One region of the Streptomyces sp. NPDC048584 genome, then DNA from elsewhere that is predicted to be linked to it. Evidence: riboswitches for the same ligand, from Rfam matches in the RefSeq annotation. Region 1 holds a riboswitch; the other holds the start of a gene.

The links. Region 1 has a riboswitch for thiamine pyrophosphate ahead of ACGFR9_RS25325 (thiamine ABC transporter substrate binding subunit). Riboswitches for the same ligand answer to the same signal wherever they lie in the genome.
Region 2: linked by a shared signal. The riboswitch ahead of thiC (phosphomethylpyrimidine synthase ThiC) and the one ahead of ACGFR9_RS25325 (thiamine ABC transporter substrate binding subunit) in region 1 are both predicted to bind thiamine pyrophosphate.

What each region holds. Positions count from the first base shown of each region.
Region 1 covers NZ_JBICWF010000012.1:90,539-97,712, forward strand. Annotated here, with positions in the region: gene ACGFR9_RS25315 (ABC transporter ATP-binding protein) at 1-902, opposite strand, end outside; gene ACGFR9_RS25320 (ABC transporter permease) at 903-2,576, opposite strand; gene ACGFR9_RS25325 (thiamine ABC transporter substrate binding subunit) at 2,552-3,637, opposite strand; TPP riboswitch at 3,718-3,823, opposite strand; gene rlmN (23S rRNA (adenine(2503)-C(2))-methyltransferase RlmN) at 3,848-4,960, opposite strand; gene ACGFR9_RS25335 (phosphatidate cytidylyltransferase) at 5,119-6,243, opposite strand; gene frr (ribosome recycling factor) at 6,243-6,800, opposite strand; gene pyrH (UMP kinase) at 6,922-7,174, opposite strand, start outside.
Region 2 covers NZ_JBICWF010000010.1:130,006-137,179, reverse strand. Annotated here, with positions in the region: gene ACGFR9_RS22755 (hypothetical protein) at 169-1,038, shown strand; gene ACGFR9_RS22750 (VWA domain-containing protein) at 1,076-2,524, opposite strand; gene thiC (phosphomethylpyrimidine synthase ThiC) at 2,608-4,401, opposite strand; TPP riboswitch at 4,394-4,584, opposite strand; gene ACGFR9_RS22740 (YibE/F family protein) at 4,657-6,108, shown strand; gene ACGFR9_RS22735 (SsgA family sporulation/cell division regulator) at 6,169-6,603, opposite strand; gene ACGFR9_RS22730 (IclR family transcriptional regulator) at 6,702-7,174, opposite strand, start outside.

The sequences.
Region 1 (7,174 bases):
CGGACGGCGACGTGCGTGCCGCGGAAGGTGCGCGCGGCCACCGTGCAGCGCAGCCCCTCACCGGCCGGGACCAGCCGGACACCCGCGGGCCGGACCAGCAGCGTCCGCGTGCCCTGCAAGGACCCCTCCGGCACGGGAACCTTGCCCCAGGGGGTCAGGGCGACACCGTCGGCGACCGTCGCCCCGACGACGTTCTCGAAGCCGAGGAACCGGGCCACGAAGGCGTCTGCGGGACGCTGCCACACCTCAAGTGGCGTACCGGACTGGGCGATCCGCCCGTCCCGCATCACCACCACCCGGTCGGCCAGCGCGAACGCCTCGCCCTGGTCGTGGGTCACGGCGAGCACGGTGGTGCCCAGCCGCCCGAACAGCTCGCGCAGTTCGACGACCAGCCGCTCCCGGAGCGAACGGTCGAGCTGTCCGAGCGGCTCGTCGAGCATCAGCAGCCGCGGGCTGGGCGCGAGGGCGCGGGCGAGCGCGACGCGCTGCTGCTCACCGCCGGACAGCGCGGCGACAGCCCGCCCGGCCGCGTCCGGCAGACCCACCAGGGCCAGCAACTCCCGTACACGGTCCGCCTGCTCGCCACGCGTGGCGCCGTGCATCCGCAGGCCGAAGGCCACGTTGCCGCCCACGTCCCGCTGTGGGAAGAGCTGGTGGTCCTGGAACATCAGTCCGACGCCGCGCCGGTGCGCGGGCACGCCCGACTGGTCGTGTCCGTCCAGCGACACCCGCCCGGAGTCGAGGGGCTGCAGTCCGGCCACCGCCCGCAGCAGCGTGGACTTGCCGCTGCCGCTGGGGCCGAGCACACAGACGATCTCGTGCGCGGCGACCGCCAGGTCGACGGCGTCCAGCACGGCCCGCCCGCCGAAGCGGACGGTAGCGGCCTGAAGGCTCAGCAGCATCTAGAACTCCCCGGTCCGGTCGGTCCGCAGCCGCTCCAGCACAAGCAGCGCCACCGCGCACACGATCATCAGAATCGTCGACAGGGCCATCGCCTGACCGTAGTTGAGCTCCCCGGGCCGCCCCAGCAGCCGTGCCACGGCGACCGGCAGCGTGGGGTTCTCCGGCCGCGCGATGAACACGGTCGCCCCGAACTCCCCCAGTGACACCGCGAAGGCGAACCCGGCCGCGATCAGCAGCGCCCGCCGCACCAGCGGCAGGTCGACCTCCCGCCACGCCCGCCAGGGCGACGCCCCGAGCACCGCCGCCGCCTCCCGCAGCCGTACGTCCACGGCCCGCAGCACCGGCAGCATCGTCCGTACGACGAAGGGGACGCCGACCAGCGCCTGCGCGAGCGGGACCAGGATCCAGGAGGCGCGCAGATCCAGCGGCGGCTCGTCGAGGGCGATCAGGAAGCCGAAGCCGACGGTCACCGCGGACACCCCGAGCGGCAGCATCAGCAGCGCGTCGAAGCCGCGCACCAGCCGTCCCGCGTCCCGCCGGGTCAGCGCGAAGGCGGCGAGAGCGCCGATCACCACAGCGATGGCGGTGGCGGCGACCGCGTACCGCAGCGAGTTGCCGACCGCCTCGATCGGCGCGACCAGGAACACTCCCCCGTCGTCGTGGGTCAGCTCCCGGTAGTGGCCGAGGCCGGCGGTGCCGAACGACCGCTGCACCAGCACCGCGAGCGGCAGCAGAAGCAGCACGGTCACGGTGGCGACGACCCCGCCGAGCAGCGCCCACTGCCCGGCCCCGCGCGGCCGGCGTGCGGTCAGCGAGGCGTCCACCAGCCGCAGCGCGGTCTCCCGGCGCCGTACGGTCCAGGCGTGCAGGGCGAGGATCACGCCCACGGCGACAAACTGGATCATGGTGAGCACGGCGGCCGTGGACAGGTCGAAGATCTCGGAGGTCTGCCGGTAGATCTCCACTTCGAGGGTGGAGAAGGTGGGCCCGCCGAGGATCTGCACCACACCGAAGGAGGTGAAGGTGAACATGAAGACCATCAGTGCGGCCGCCGCCACGGCCGGCGCGAGCGCGGGCAGGGTGACGGTCCGCCAGGCCGCGAACCGGGAGGCACCGAGCATCCGCGCCGCCTCCTCCTGCCGTGGGTCGAGCTGCGCCCACAGTCCGCCCACGGTGCGGACGACGACGGCGTAGTTGAAGAAGACATGCGCCAGCAGGATCGCCCACACGGTGGTGTCCAGACGCAGACCCCACAGCTCGTCGAGGAGTCCGCCGCGGCCGACCAGCGCCATGAACGCCGTACCGACGACGACCGTCGGCAGCACGAACGGCACGGTGATCACGGCCCGCAGCACCTGCTTGCCGGGGAAGTCGAAGCGGGCGAAGACATAGGCGCCGGGCAGGGCGATCAGCAGGGTGAGGACGGTGGAGACGAGCGCCTGCCAGGTGGTGAACCACAGCACCTGGCGCACATCGGACTGCGCCAGTACGTCCCCGATCCGCCCGAGGTGCCAGGTTCCGCCCGCCTTCAGTCCGCGCGCGACGATCGCGGTGACGGGGTAGGCGAAGAAGACGGCGAAGAACGCGACGGGCACGGCCATCAGGCCGAGCCGCGCCGCGCTGCCCCGCCGCCGCGCCGCGGTGTGCGTCACTTCAGTACGAGCGAGGTCCACGACTTGACCCACTGGTCACGGTTGGCGGCGATCCTCGCCGGGTCCATGGTCAGCGGGTCCTTCGCCTGCGGCCCGAACTCCACGAACTCCTGGGGCACCTGGGCGGCCTCCCGCACCGGATACACGAACATGTTGAGCGGCATGTCGTCCTGGAACGTCTTGCTGATCAGGAAGTCGAGCAGAGCCCTGCCGCCCTCGGGGTTCTTCGCGTTGCTCAGCAGCCCCGCGTACTCGACCTGGCGGAAGCAGGTGCCCTCGGCGACACCGGTGGGCGCCGTCTGCGGCCTCGGGTCGGCGTAGATGACCTCGGCGGGCGGCGAGGAGGCGTAGGACACCACCAGCGGCCGGTCGGCCTTGGCCTTCTTGCCGCCGGCCGAGCCGGAGAACTCCTCGTTGTAGGCCTGCTCCCAGCCGTCGACCACCTTCACGCCGTTGGCCTTGAGCTTCTTCCAGTAGTCCGCCCAGCCGTCATCGCCGTACTTGGCGGCCGTGCCGAGCAGGAAGCCGAGGCCGGGCGAGGATGTGGAGGCGTTCTCGACGACGAGAAGGTCCTTGTACTCGGGCTCGACCAGGTCGTCGAGGGTCTTCGGCGGGGTCAGGTCGTGCTCGGCGAACCAGGCCTTGTCGTAGTTGACACAGACGTCGCCGCTGTCGACGGGGGTGACCCGGTGCTTGTCCTGATCGACGCGGTACTCGTCGAGGATCAGGTCGGAGCCCTCGGCCTCGTACGACTGGAACAGGCCGTTGTCGAGGGCGCGGGACAGCAGGGTGTTGTCGACGCCGAAGAGGACGTCGCCCTGGGGGTTGTCCTTGGTCAGGATCGCCTTGTTCACGGCCTGCCCGGCGTCGCCGTCCTCGAGGACCTTCAGCTGGTAGCCGGACTGCTTCTCGAAGGCGGCGACGACGTCCTTCGACACGGCCCACGAGTTGTGACTGACGAGGGTCACGGTCTTGGACGCGCCGCCGCTGCCGTCGGCGTCGCCGTCGGACGACCCGCACGCGGACAGCGTGACCATGCCCAGCCCGAGGGCCAGGACCGTGACCTTCTTGGTGATGCCCACTTGATTCCTCCTGGAGGGACCAGGAAGAGACGCGGCCCTGCCCGGGACCCCTGGGCGGAGTCCCGGGCAGGGCGCAACAGCTCGAGTGATGACCGATCTCCCTACCCAGAATGACCTGGGCGAGGTTCGGAGGGTCTGCGGCCGGTGCCGCACTCTCAGCGCTGTGGCGCTCCCCTGTCGGAATATGAAGATGTGCTTACGCGAGTCACATTACCTCTCGCTCGCGGCGAGCTGACCACACGCCCCGTCGATCTCCTGTCCACGGGTGTCCCGGATCGTCACCGGCACACCGTGCGCGGCGATCGCCTCGACGAACGCCTTCTCGTCCTCGGGACGGGAGGCGGTCCACTTGGAGCCGGGGGTGGGGTTGAGCGGGATGAGGTTGACGTGCACGGGACGGCCCTTGAGCATCCGGCCGAGACGGTCACCGCGCCAGGCCTGGTCGTTGATGTCCCGGATCAGCGCGTACTCGATGGACAGGCGGCGCCCGGACGTGGCCGCGTACTCGAACCCGGCGTCGAGCACCTCGCGCACCTTCCACCGCGTGTTCACGGGGACGAGGGTGTCGCGCAGTTCGTCGTCGGGGGCGTGCAGCGAGATCGCGAGCCGGCACTTGAAGCCCTCGCCGGTGAACCGGTGGATGGCCGGGACGAGACCGACGGTGGACACGGTGATCCCGCGCTGGGACAGACCCAGCCCGTCCGGCTCCGGGTCGGTGAGACGGCGGATGGCGCCCACGACCCGGTTGTAGTTGGCGAGCGGCTCGCCCATGCCCATGAACACGATGTTGCTCAGCCGCGCCGGGCCGCCGGGGACCTCGCCGTCCCTGAGCGCGCGCATCCCGTCCACGATCTGGTGCACGATCTCGGCGGTCGACAGGTTCCGGTCGAGGCCGGCCTGCCCGGTGGCGCAGAACGGGCAGTTCATGCCGCAGCCCGCCTGGGAGCTGATGCACATGGTCACCCTGTCCGGGTAACGCATCAGCACGGACTCGACGAGCGTCCCGTCGAACAGCTTCCACAGCGTCTTGCGGGTGGTGCCCTCGTCGGTCGACAGATGCCGTACGACCGTCATCAGCTCCGGAAGCAGCGCCTCCTGGAGCTTGCCGCGGGAACCGGCGGGGATGTCCGTCCACTGCTCGGGGGCGTCCGCGTAGCGCGCGAAGTAGTGCTGCGAAAGCTGCTTCGCGCGAAACGGCTTCTCACCCGCCGCGGCGACCGCCTCCTTGCGCTCGGCGGGCGTGAGGTCGGCGAGATGCCGCGGTGGCTTCTTGGCTCCGCGGGGGGCGGCGAAGGTGAGCTCACCGGGAACGGGACGGGCCACGGTCGGGCAACTCCTCAGAGAGACGGGGGCCGGCCACCCCGAGGGGGCGGGGACGACGGCGACGCCGTGCCGGAGCCGGACAACCCCCGCAAGGGCGGGGACGTACGAAAGGGCCCACGGCCGGACACCGCGAGCCCTTCCAGAGTACCTGTTCCCCGTCAACCCGATCCGACGAAGATCACCAGCAACAGCCACACCACCGGCGCCGTCGGCAACAAGGAGTCCAGACGGTCCATGATGCCGCCGTGCCCCGGGAGCAGGGAGCCCATGTCCTTGATGCCCAGGTCGCGCTTGATCATGGATTCGCCGAGGTCGCCCAGGGTGGCGCTGGCCGCGACCGCGAGGCCCAGGAGCAGGCCCTGCCACCAGCTGCCGTCGTCGATCAGGTACTGCATGCACAGCGCGCCGGCGACCATGGCGAAGGCCACCGCGCCCAGCAGGCCCTCGCGGGTCTTGCCGGGGCTGATGCGCGGGGCGAGCTTCCTCTTGCCGAAGCGCCAGCCGACGGCGTACGCGCCGGTGTCGCTGACCACCGTCAGCAGCAGGAACGTCAGGACGCGCCAGGCGCCGTCGTCGGCGGTGAGCATCATCGCGACGAACGTCGCCAGGAACGGCACGTAGAACGCCGCGAAGACACCCGCCGTGACGTCCTTGAGGTAGCCCTCGGGCGGCGCCGCCATACGCCAGACCAGCACCGCCAGCGCGGTGAGGGCCATGGCGGTCCACGCGCCCTCGGCTCCCCAGGCGTACCCGGCGACGACCATGGCCGCACCGCCGAGCGCGAGCGGGACGAGGGGCGCGTCGATGCCCTTGCGCTCCCGCAGCCGCGAGGTCAGCTCCCACAGGCCCACCACGACGGCGACGGCGACGACACCGACGAAGACCGCCTTGACCACGAACAGCGACGCGACGATCACCACGCCGAGTCCGACGCCGACACCTATCGCGGCACCGAGATCGCGGCCCGCGCTCTTCTTCTGCGGTGCGGGTGCCGGCTGCGGGGCGTCGGGCATGGGCTCCGGATTCTGCGGCACCTCCCCCGGGAAGGGTCGGGCCCGCGTCGGTTCGTCTCGGAACAGGGGGCCGCTCGGCCGAGCGGCCCCCCGGTCCACATCCTGGTCTCCGCCGTGTTCGGGTACGTCGGGCACGACGGGCTTGGGGCGGGTCTGCTGCGCGTAAGGCGCATCGTACGCGGGCCCCGCCGGGGCAGCCCCCTGGCCGGGCCCGTGGTCGGACGGTCCCCAGTACCCGGTCTGCGGCGTCCCCCAGGAAGAGTCGTTCATCAGACTTCGAGCAGCTCAGCTTCCTTGTGCTTCAGGAGCTCGTCCACCTGGGCGACGTACTTCGCGGTGGTGTCGTCGAGCTCCTTCTCCGCACGGCGGCCCTCGTCCTCGCCGACCTCGCCGTCCTTGACCATCTTGTCGATGGCGTCCTTGGCCTTGCGGCGCACGGCGCGGATGGAGACCTTGGCGTCCTCGGCCTTGGTCCTGGCGACCTTGATGTAGTCGCGGCGGCGCTCCTCGGTGAGCTCGGGGAACGTCACCCGGATGATATTGCCGTCGTTGCTCGGGTTGACGCCCAGGTCGGAGTCGCGGATCGCCTGCTCGATGTTGCGCAGGGCGGTCTTGTCGAACGGCGTCACCACGGCCATGCGCGGCTCGGGCACGGAGAACGAGGCCAACTGGTTGATCGGCGTCGGCGCGCCGTAGTAGTCGGCCACGATCTTGTTGAACATCGCCGGGTGCGCACGGCCGGTACGGATCGCGGCGAAGTCCTCCTTGGCGACCACGACGGCCTTCTCCATCTTCTCCTCGGCCTCGAGGAGGGTCTCTTCGATCACCACTTGCTCCTGCGTGTCTTGAGTAGGCCCGGCTGCGGTTCCCTGTCAGGAGCTGCGGCCGGCTGCGTCGCGTCTTCTTCCTGCACGGTTCCCGACCGGCAGGACATTGTCCATCCCCCGGTCAGTTGCGGCCGGCTTGGTCGCCCACCAGCGTGCCGATCTTCTCACCCTTGACGGCGCGGGCGATATTGCCCTCCTTCAGAAGCTCGAAGACGACGATCGGAAGGCTGTTGTCACGGCAGAGCGTGACGGCCGTGGCGTCGGCGACCTTGAGATCCCGGGTGATGACCTCGCCGTAGCCGAGCGCGTCGAACTTCACCGCGTCCGGGTTGGTCTTCGGGTCGGAGTCGTAGACCCCGTCCACACCGTTCTTG
Region 2 (7,174 bases), on a different contig from region 1:
TGATCCGGCGGCCCGGGAACTCATTTCTCGGCAGGTAATTTCGGTAAATCCTCTGTCACCGCGTGCCGTCACCGCTCTACCATCGGCTTATCCGTAGCAGGCTCCCCTCCGTTTCTGCCCGACGGCTCGTCAGCATGCCGAGCCCCAAGCCCTACGGAGCATCGGGGGATGCACATGAACAGCGTTCCGCAGCACCTGCTGAACGAGGACCGCCAGGATTACGAGCGGATTCTCGATGAGGCGCTGCGCTCCGCACCACACCACCCGGAACTGGCCGCGGTAGGACAACGGCTCAACTCGGAACAACTGCGCACGATGGCGCTGGGCGCCACCGCGATCATCACGACGGCCGCGGCGACCGAGTACCAGCACTACGTGAAGGTCCGCGAGGAACTGCGCCGTCCACCGGCGCCGTCCACTCCGTCCGTCCGTGAGTCCGGCGTCACCGAGCCGGGGTCGAACGCGGTGGGGCTCGCCGCCACCATGGGCGAGGTCGCCGAGACCGCCGGGGCCGGGGCCGTAGCCGTGGTCGCCGTCCTGGCTCCCGTCCTGGCCGGGACAGCGGCCGCGATCTTCCTGCTCGTCGGCTACATCCTGCGGATGCTCGACCCGGAGGCCGCCTTCGCCCGGACCATGCTCACCACGGGGTGGGTGTTCGGCGCGGTGACGGCGGTCGCCATCCTCGTCGCCGGCGCGGGTCTGCTGCTCACGGCTCTGCGCAACAAGCCGTCGGCGCTCGGCGGGCCGTACCGGGAAAGCGACGGGGAGCTCACCCGGGCCAGGGAGGCCTGGCACGAGGCCCTGCTGGAGCGGGGGATCCTGCCGTTCCTGCGGGACGCCCTCTCCGACCCGGCGACCGCCGCCGCGCTGCAGCACACGGCACCGCCCGCGCGGTCCGGCCGTATGCCGCATCTCGGGTACGACCGGCCGGGTTTCTCCAGTCCGGAGGAGGGGTCGGCCCGTGGCACCCGGCCCAGCTACTCCAGCCCGGACTACTCGAGCCCGGACTTCGGCGGGCCGGAGCACCAGCCGGAGTAGCGAGTGGACAGGCCGAGGGGCGGACCGGGATTCGGTTTCAGAGAATCCCCGCCCGTCCCGCGGCCGTGATCCACTGCGGGAACTCGGAGAGCAGACGGTCGTACAGCTCCGCGTCCGGCACGGTGCTGATGTCGTCGACGGCGAAGAACCCGACGTTGTCGACGCGGCGGCCCGGGAGGGTGTCGAATCGCTCCAGCACGCCGTAGTTGGACTTGCCGAGCCCCACGAACTGCCAGAAGACGGGTTCCTCCACCGCTTCGCGGAGCTCGCGCTCGATGTCCTTGTCGCGGTAGACGCCGCCGTCGGAGAAGAACAGGACGAGGGTCGGGGCGGACGCGGGATGGTCCCGGACGAAGGCGCGCACCTCCGCGATGACCTTCTGCTCCTCGTTCTGGATGCCCACGTCCCGCATGTCGACCTGACTGGGCTCGAGCCCCTTCTTCCGTCCGCGCCGGAAGAGGCCCACCTCCCCCACGCGCACATGCAGCCGCAGCCACTCGGGAAGCTCCCCGAGCCGCAGGTCGGGCAGCCGGGCCGGGTTCGAGGCGAAGGTCCATGCCTGCATCTCCCCGTCGTCGTCCAGCTGCGCCGCGACCGCCGCCATCCGCTCGACGACGTCGGCCACGACTCCCTTGGAGTACAGGAAGGACATGGATCCGGAGGCGTCGAGTACGAGGATGACGCGCGCGGTGACCCCGGCGGCCCCGTGCTTGCGCAGACTGACCGCCACCTGCTCCTTGCGCAGCGACAACCGCTTCCGCATGTCGACGGGCAGCCGCTCCTCACCCTTGGTGAGCCGCGGGGCCCCCGGCTGGGGCCCGGCGGCCGGCACGGGGGCGGCCGGCGCTGTGGGAGGGGCGGGCGGCGGCGGGATCGGAGAGACCGGGGGCGTGGTGGCCGCGGGCGAGGCCGGTACGACCGGTGAGCCCGAAGGTGTGGCCGCGTGCGAGGCCGTGTCGTCCACGGAGATACCGAAGTCCGTGGCCAGCCCCGCGAGCCCGGACGCGTACCCCTGCCCCACCGCCCGGAACTTCCAGGCCCCCTGCCGCCGGTACAGCTCTCCGCCGATGAACGCCGTCTCCGTCCCGGCCGCCATGTCGAACCGGGCCAGCTCGTTCCCCGACCCGGCGTCGAGCACTCTGAGCAGCAGCCCCGGCACCTGCCCGAACGTCCCGCCGTCCGCCGACGCGCACAGCACGATCCGCTCGACCCCCTCCTCCACCGCGCCCAGGTCCACCCGCACGGTGTCGGTCGTCTCCCCGGCGCCGCTGCGCTTCCCGAGATGGGTCACGGCGTCGGACGCGTGACGTGGCTGGTTGTAGAAGACGAAGTCCCCGTCGTCCCGCACCCGCCCGGCCGCCGTGAGGAGCAGCGCCGAGGCATCGACGTCGGGCACACCGGGCCCGGCCGCCCAGGCGAGCTCGACACGCACCACGCGTGCCTCGACGGGACGATTGGACCCCTTGCTCATCGGACTCGCTGTCATGGGGCCAGTCTGCCCACCCGCTCCGCCGAAGGGGAGGGGCGGCGGGCCGGCCCCTCCCGTCCGCCGGCGCGCCCGGGGGACGGTCAGTCCGCGATCGGCAGATACACGCGGTTGCCCGCCGCCGCGAACTCCTTCGACTTCTGCGCCATCCCCTCCTCGATCTCCGCCCGGCTTCCGCCGTGCTCACGGCGGATGTCCTGGGATATTTTCATCGAACAGAATTTCGGGCCGCACATCGAGCAGAAGTGCGCCGTCTTGGCGGGTTCCGCCGGCAGGGTCTCGTCGTGGAACTCGCGTGCGGTGTCCGGGTCGAGGGCCAGGTTGAACTGGTCCTCCCACCGGAACTCGAAGCGGGCGTCGGACAGCGCGTCGTCCCACTCCTGGGCACCCGGGTGGCCCTTGGCGAGGTCGGCGGCGTGGGCAGCGATCTTGTAGGTGATCACGCCGGTCTTGACGTCGTCACGGTTGGGCAGGCCCAGGTGCTCCTTGGGCGTGACGTAGCAGAGCATGGCCGTGCCCCACCAGGCGATCATCGCGGCACCGATGCCGGACGTGATGTGGTCGTACGCGGGCGCGACGTCCGTCGTCAGCGGGCCGAGCGTATAGAACGGGGCTTCATCGCAGATCTCCTGCTGAAGGTCGATGTTCTCCTTGATCTTGTGCATCGGGACATGCCCCGGGCCCTCGATCATGGTCTGAACGTTGAAACGCTTCGCGATCGTGTTGAGTTCCCCGAGCGTGCGCAACTCCGCGAACTGCGCCTCGTCGTTGGCGTCCGCGATGGAACCCGGCCGCAGCCCGTCGCCGAGCGAATAGGTGACGTCGTACGCGGCGAGGATCTCGCAGAGTTCCTCGAAGTTCTCGTACAGGAACGACTCCCTGTGGTGCGCCAGGCACCAGGCGGCCATGATCGAGCCGCCCCGGGAGACGATGCCGGTCTTGCGGTTCGCGGTGAGCGGTACGTACGCGAGGCGCACGCCCGCGTGGACCGTCATGTAGTCCACGCCCTGCTCGGCCTGCTCGACGACCGTGTCCTTGTAGATCTCCCAGGTCAGCTCCTCGGCCCGGCCGTCGACCTTCTCCAATGCCTGGTAGAGCGGCACGGTGCCGATCGGAACGGGGGAGTTGCGCAGCACCCACTCGCGGGTGGTGTGGATGTTCCGGCCGGTGGAGAGGTCCATGACCGTGTCGGCACCCCAGCGGGTCGCCCAGGTCATCTTCTCGACCTCCTCCTCGATGGAGGACGTCACCGCCGAGTTGCCGATGTTGGCGTTGACCTTCACCAGGAACCGCTTGCCGATGATCATCGGCTCGGTCTCCGGGTGGTTGACGTTGGCCGGCAGCACCGCCCGGCCCGCCGCGATCTCCTCGCGGACCACCTCGGGCGCGACGTTCTCCCGGATGGCCACGTACTCCATCTCGGGCGTGATCTCGCCCCGGCGCGCGTACGCCAGTTGCGTGACCGCCCGGCCTTCCCGGCCCCGGCGCGGCAGGCGCGGCCGGCCCGGGAAGACGGCGTCCAGGTTGCGCAGTCCCCCGCGCGGGGCGGTGTGCTTGATCCCGTCGTCCTCGGGGCGGACGGGGCGGCCCGCGTACTCCTCGGTGTCACCGCGGGCGGTGATCCAGTTCTCCCGGAGCGGAGCCAGGCCCCGGCGGACATCGGTGTCGACGAGTGGATCGGTGTACGGGCCCGAGGTGTCGTACAGCTTGACCGACTGCCCGTTGGTGAGGTGCACCTGACGGACCGGCACCCGCAGGTCGGGGCGGGTGCCCTCGACATACGCCTTGTGCCAGCCGATGGACTTCCCTGCCTCCGCGGTCTCCTCCCGGTCGGAGTTCTGCGCGGAGGCAGGCGTGCGTGCGTCCTTGTTGGTCATGAGACCTACTCCCTACGCCGGCATTACCCGGTAACAGGTTCGGCGGTCGACGCAGCGGTTTCCGTCTGCCGACGTTCCGTGTGAAACATCACTCAGCCTGGGGTGACGTTTCATGTGAAACATCGCTGGGACGGAGGTCAGCGCCCTCTCAGCCCGGTGCTCCGAGCTCCCGCGTGTACAAAAGCGCCTCCACGCTAGCGTCCTTTCTGGCGCGGTGAACAGAGGGCCTCACCCCGTTCTTGCGATGATCGGGCGGTGACGCCCACTCAACCTCCTCCGTTTCCGCCCCCCGAACCATCGCGACCACCCGGTGCCGCGGACGACGGTGGTCACGGCCACGTGCACGGCCATGCACACGGGAACGGGCACGGACACAGCCACGGGCACGGTCCGGCTGCGCCCGTCTCCCGGCATCTGCGCAAGGTCATCGCGGCGATCCTGATCCCGTTCGCCGCGGCGGTACTGATCGGACTCGCCGTGCTGTGGCCGGGCGGGGCCCCGGCGCACGAGCGCACCGGCGTCGGCTTCGACCGGCAGACGCAGCGCGCCACGGTCACCAAGGTGGTCGAGCTGAGCTGCCAGTCCGTGAACGGCTCCGCCGGCGTCCCCACCGGCGACACCTCCACCGCCGAGGGCTCCTCCGCCCAGCAGCAGGCGGACGGCACCTGCAAGAAGGCGACGATCCGGGTCGACACCGGCGACGACAAGGGCCGTACGTTCGACGAGATCGTGCAGCCGGACCAGTCCCGGCAGCTGAGCGAGGGCCAGAAGGTCGTGGTGGCCTACGAGCCCTCCGCGCCCCGGGACCTCCAGTACTCGGTCACCGACGTGGACCGGCGCTTCCCGATGGCACTGCTCGCGGGCATCTTCGCGCTCGCCGTCGTGGCCGTGGGACGGCTGCGCGGGGTGATGGCGCTGGTGGCGCTGGCGATCAGCTTCCTGGTGCTCAACTTCTTCATCCTGCCAGCGATCCTGCAGGGGTCGAATCCGCTGATCGTCGCGGTGGTGGGGGCGAGCGCGATGATGCTGATCGCTCTGTACCTCTGTCACGGGCTGTCGGCGAGGACCTCGGTGGCGGTGCTCGGCACGCTGATCTCACTGCTGCTGATCGGCATCCTGGGCTCGGTGTTCATCGGCTGGGCCGCGCTGACCGGCAACACCGACGACAACACCGGCCTGATCCACGGGCTGTATCCGGGGATCGACATGAGCGGCCTGCTGCTGGCCGGCGTCATCATCGGTTCGCTCGGTGTCCTCGACGATGTGACGGTCACACAGACGTCCGCGGTCTGGGAGCTGCACGAGGCCAACCCGTCGACGGGCTGGCGGGGGCTGTACCGCGCGGGCATCCGGATCGGCCGCGACCACATCGCGTCGGTGGTCAACACGCTGGTCCTCGCCTATGCCGGTGCCGCGCTGCCGCTCCTGCTGCTGTTCTCCATCGCACAGAGCAGCGTGGGGACGGTCGCCAACAGTGAGCTGGTCGCGGAGGAGATCGTGCGTACCCTCATCGGCTCCATCGGCCTGGTGGCCTCGGTGCCGGTGACCACGGCGCTGGCCGCGCTGGTGGTCTCGGCCGACCGCCCGACGGCACAGGCACGGACTCAGGGCCACGGACAGGCGCAGGAGCCGGCACAGGGGCCCGGGAAGGTACCGGAGGCCCGCCCTGCGGGGCGCGGCGGGCGGGGCAGACGCCGTAAGCGCTGACGGCCCGTAGGGCGGGGCAGAACGCGCTGAAGCGTTCCGCCACCCGGTCGGCGTAACGCTTCAGCCGGCGCTCTGCTCCGCCAGGATCCGGTCCAGCGCGTCGTCGAGATGGGCGTCGAAGTCGGCGAGCGCCCCCTCCTGGCCCAGCGGCACCAGCTTGTCGGTGCGGTCGAGGAAGGCCACGAGCGGGGCCGTCGATGAACGGAAGAGAGCCTGATCGGCGCCCACCTGAAGCCGGATCAGCACCTCGCCCAGCGCGTCGGGGTCGACGGGCGAGACGCGTACGTCGCCCTCCCCGCACGGCCTGCCGACACCGTCGATCAGCAGCTCCCTGCCGAACGCCCAGGTCACGGGGGCGTCTCCGGGCAAATGGAAGGTCAGCCGTACGGCGTAGGGATCACAGGTGTCGTAGCGGAGCTCCACCGGGATGCGGAAGGACAGCTCCTCCGACACGAGAAAGCTCATCATGACCTCTGCCTGTACGGATTCGCGCATCGCCTACCCCGTCATTCGCCGCGGACTGGCCGGGCATGGATCCTGACACCAAAGGGAATCTTGCTGAAAGTACACAGCAGATCACAAGGAGTGATTTTTCAGATACTGATAGACAGTGTGAGCGACCCGATGAGGTGCCCCATCTCGGCCTGCAGTCGCCGCGCCGCGGGGGCGAGCCGGTCGGCCTGGTGGGCGGGCAGCGAGATGGCCACCGCCGCGGCCATGGAGCCGATGGAGACGGGGATCGCCGCGCAGACCGTGCCCAGCGCGTACTCCTGACGCTCCACCACCGGCTGCGAGCGCCGCGCGCGTTCCAGGCGTCTGAGCAGACTGTGGTCGTCCCGCACGGTGTACGGGGTGACGGGCCGCACGGGATGACGGCCGAGGTGGTCGCGGCGGGCGTCGTCGTCGAGCTGCGCGAGCAGGCACTGGCCGATGGCGTGGGCGTGCCCGGTCTCCCGGAAGTCGGCCCACTCCTCCACCGCGGGATTGCCGGGGGTGTCGGAGACGCCGACAACGTCGATCTCGCCGTCGCGGTACACGGCGTAGTACACGGGGGCGCCGGTCGCGT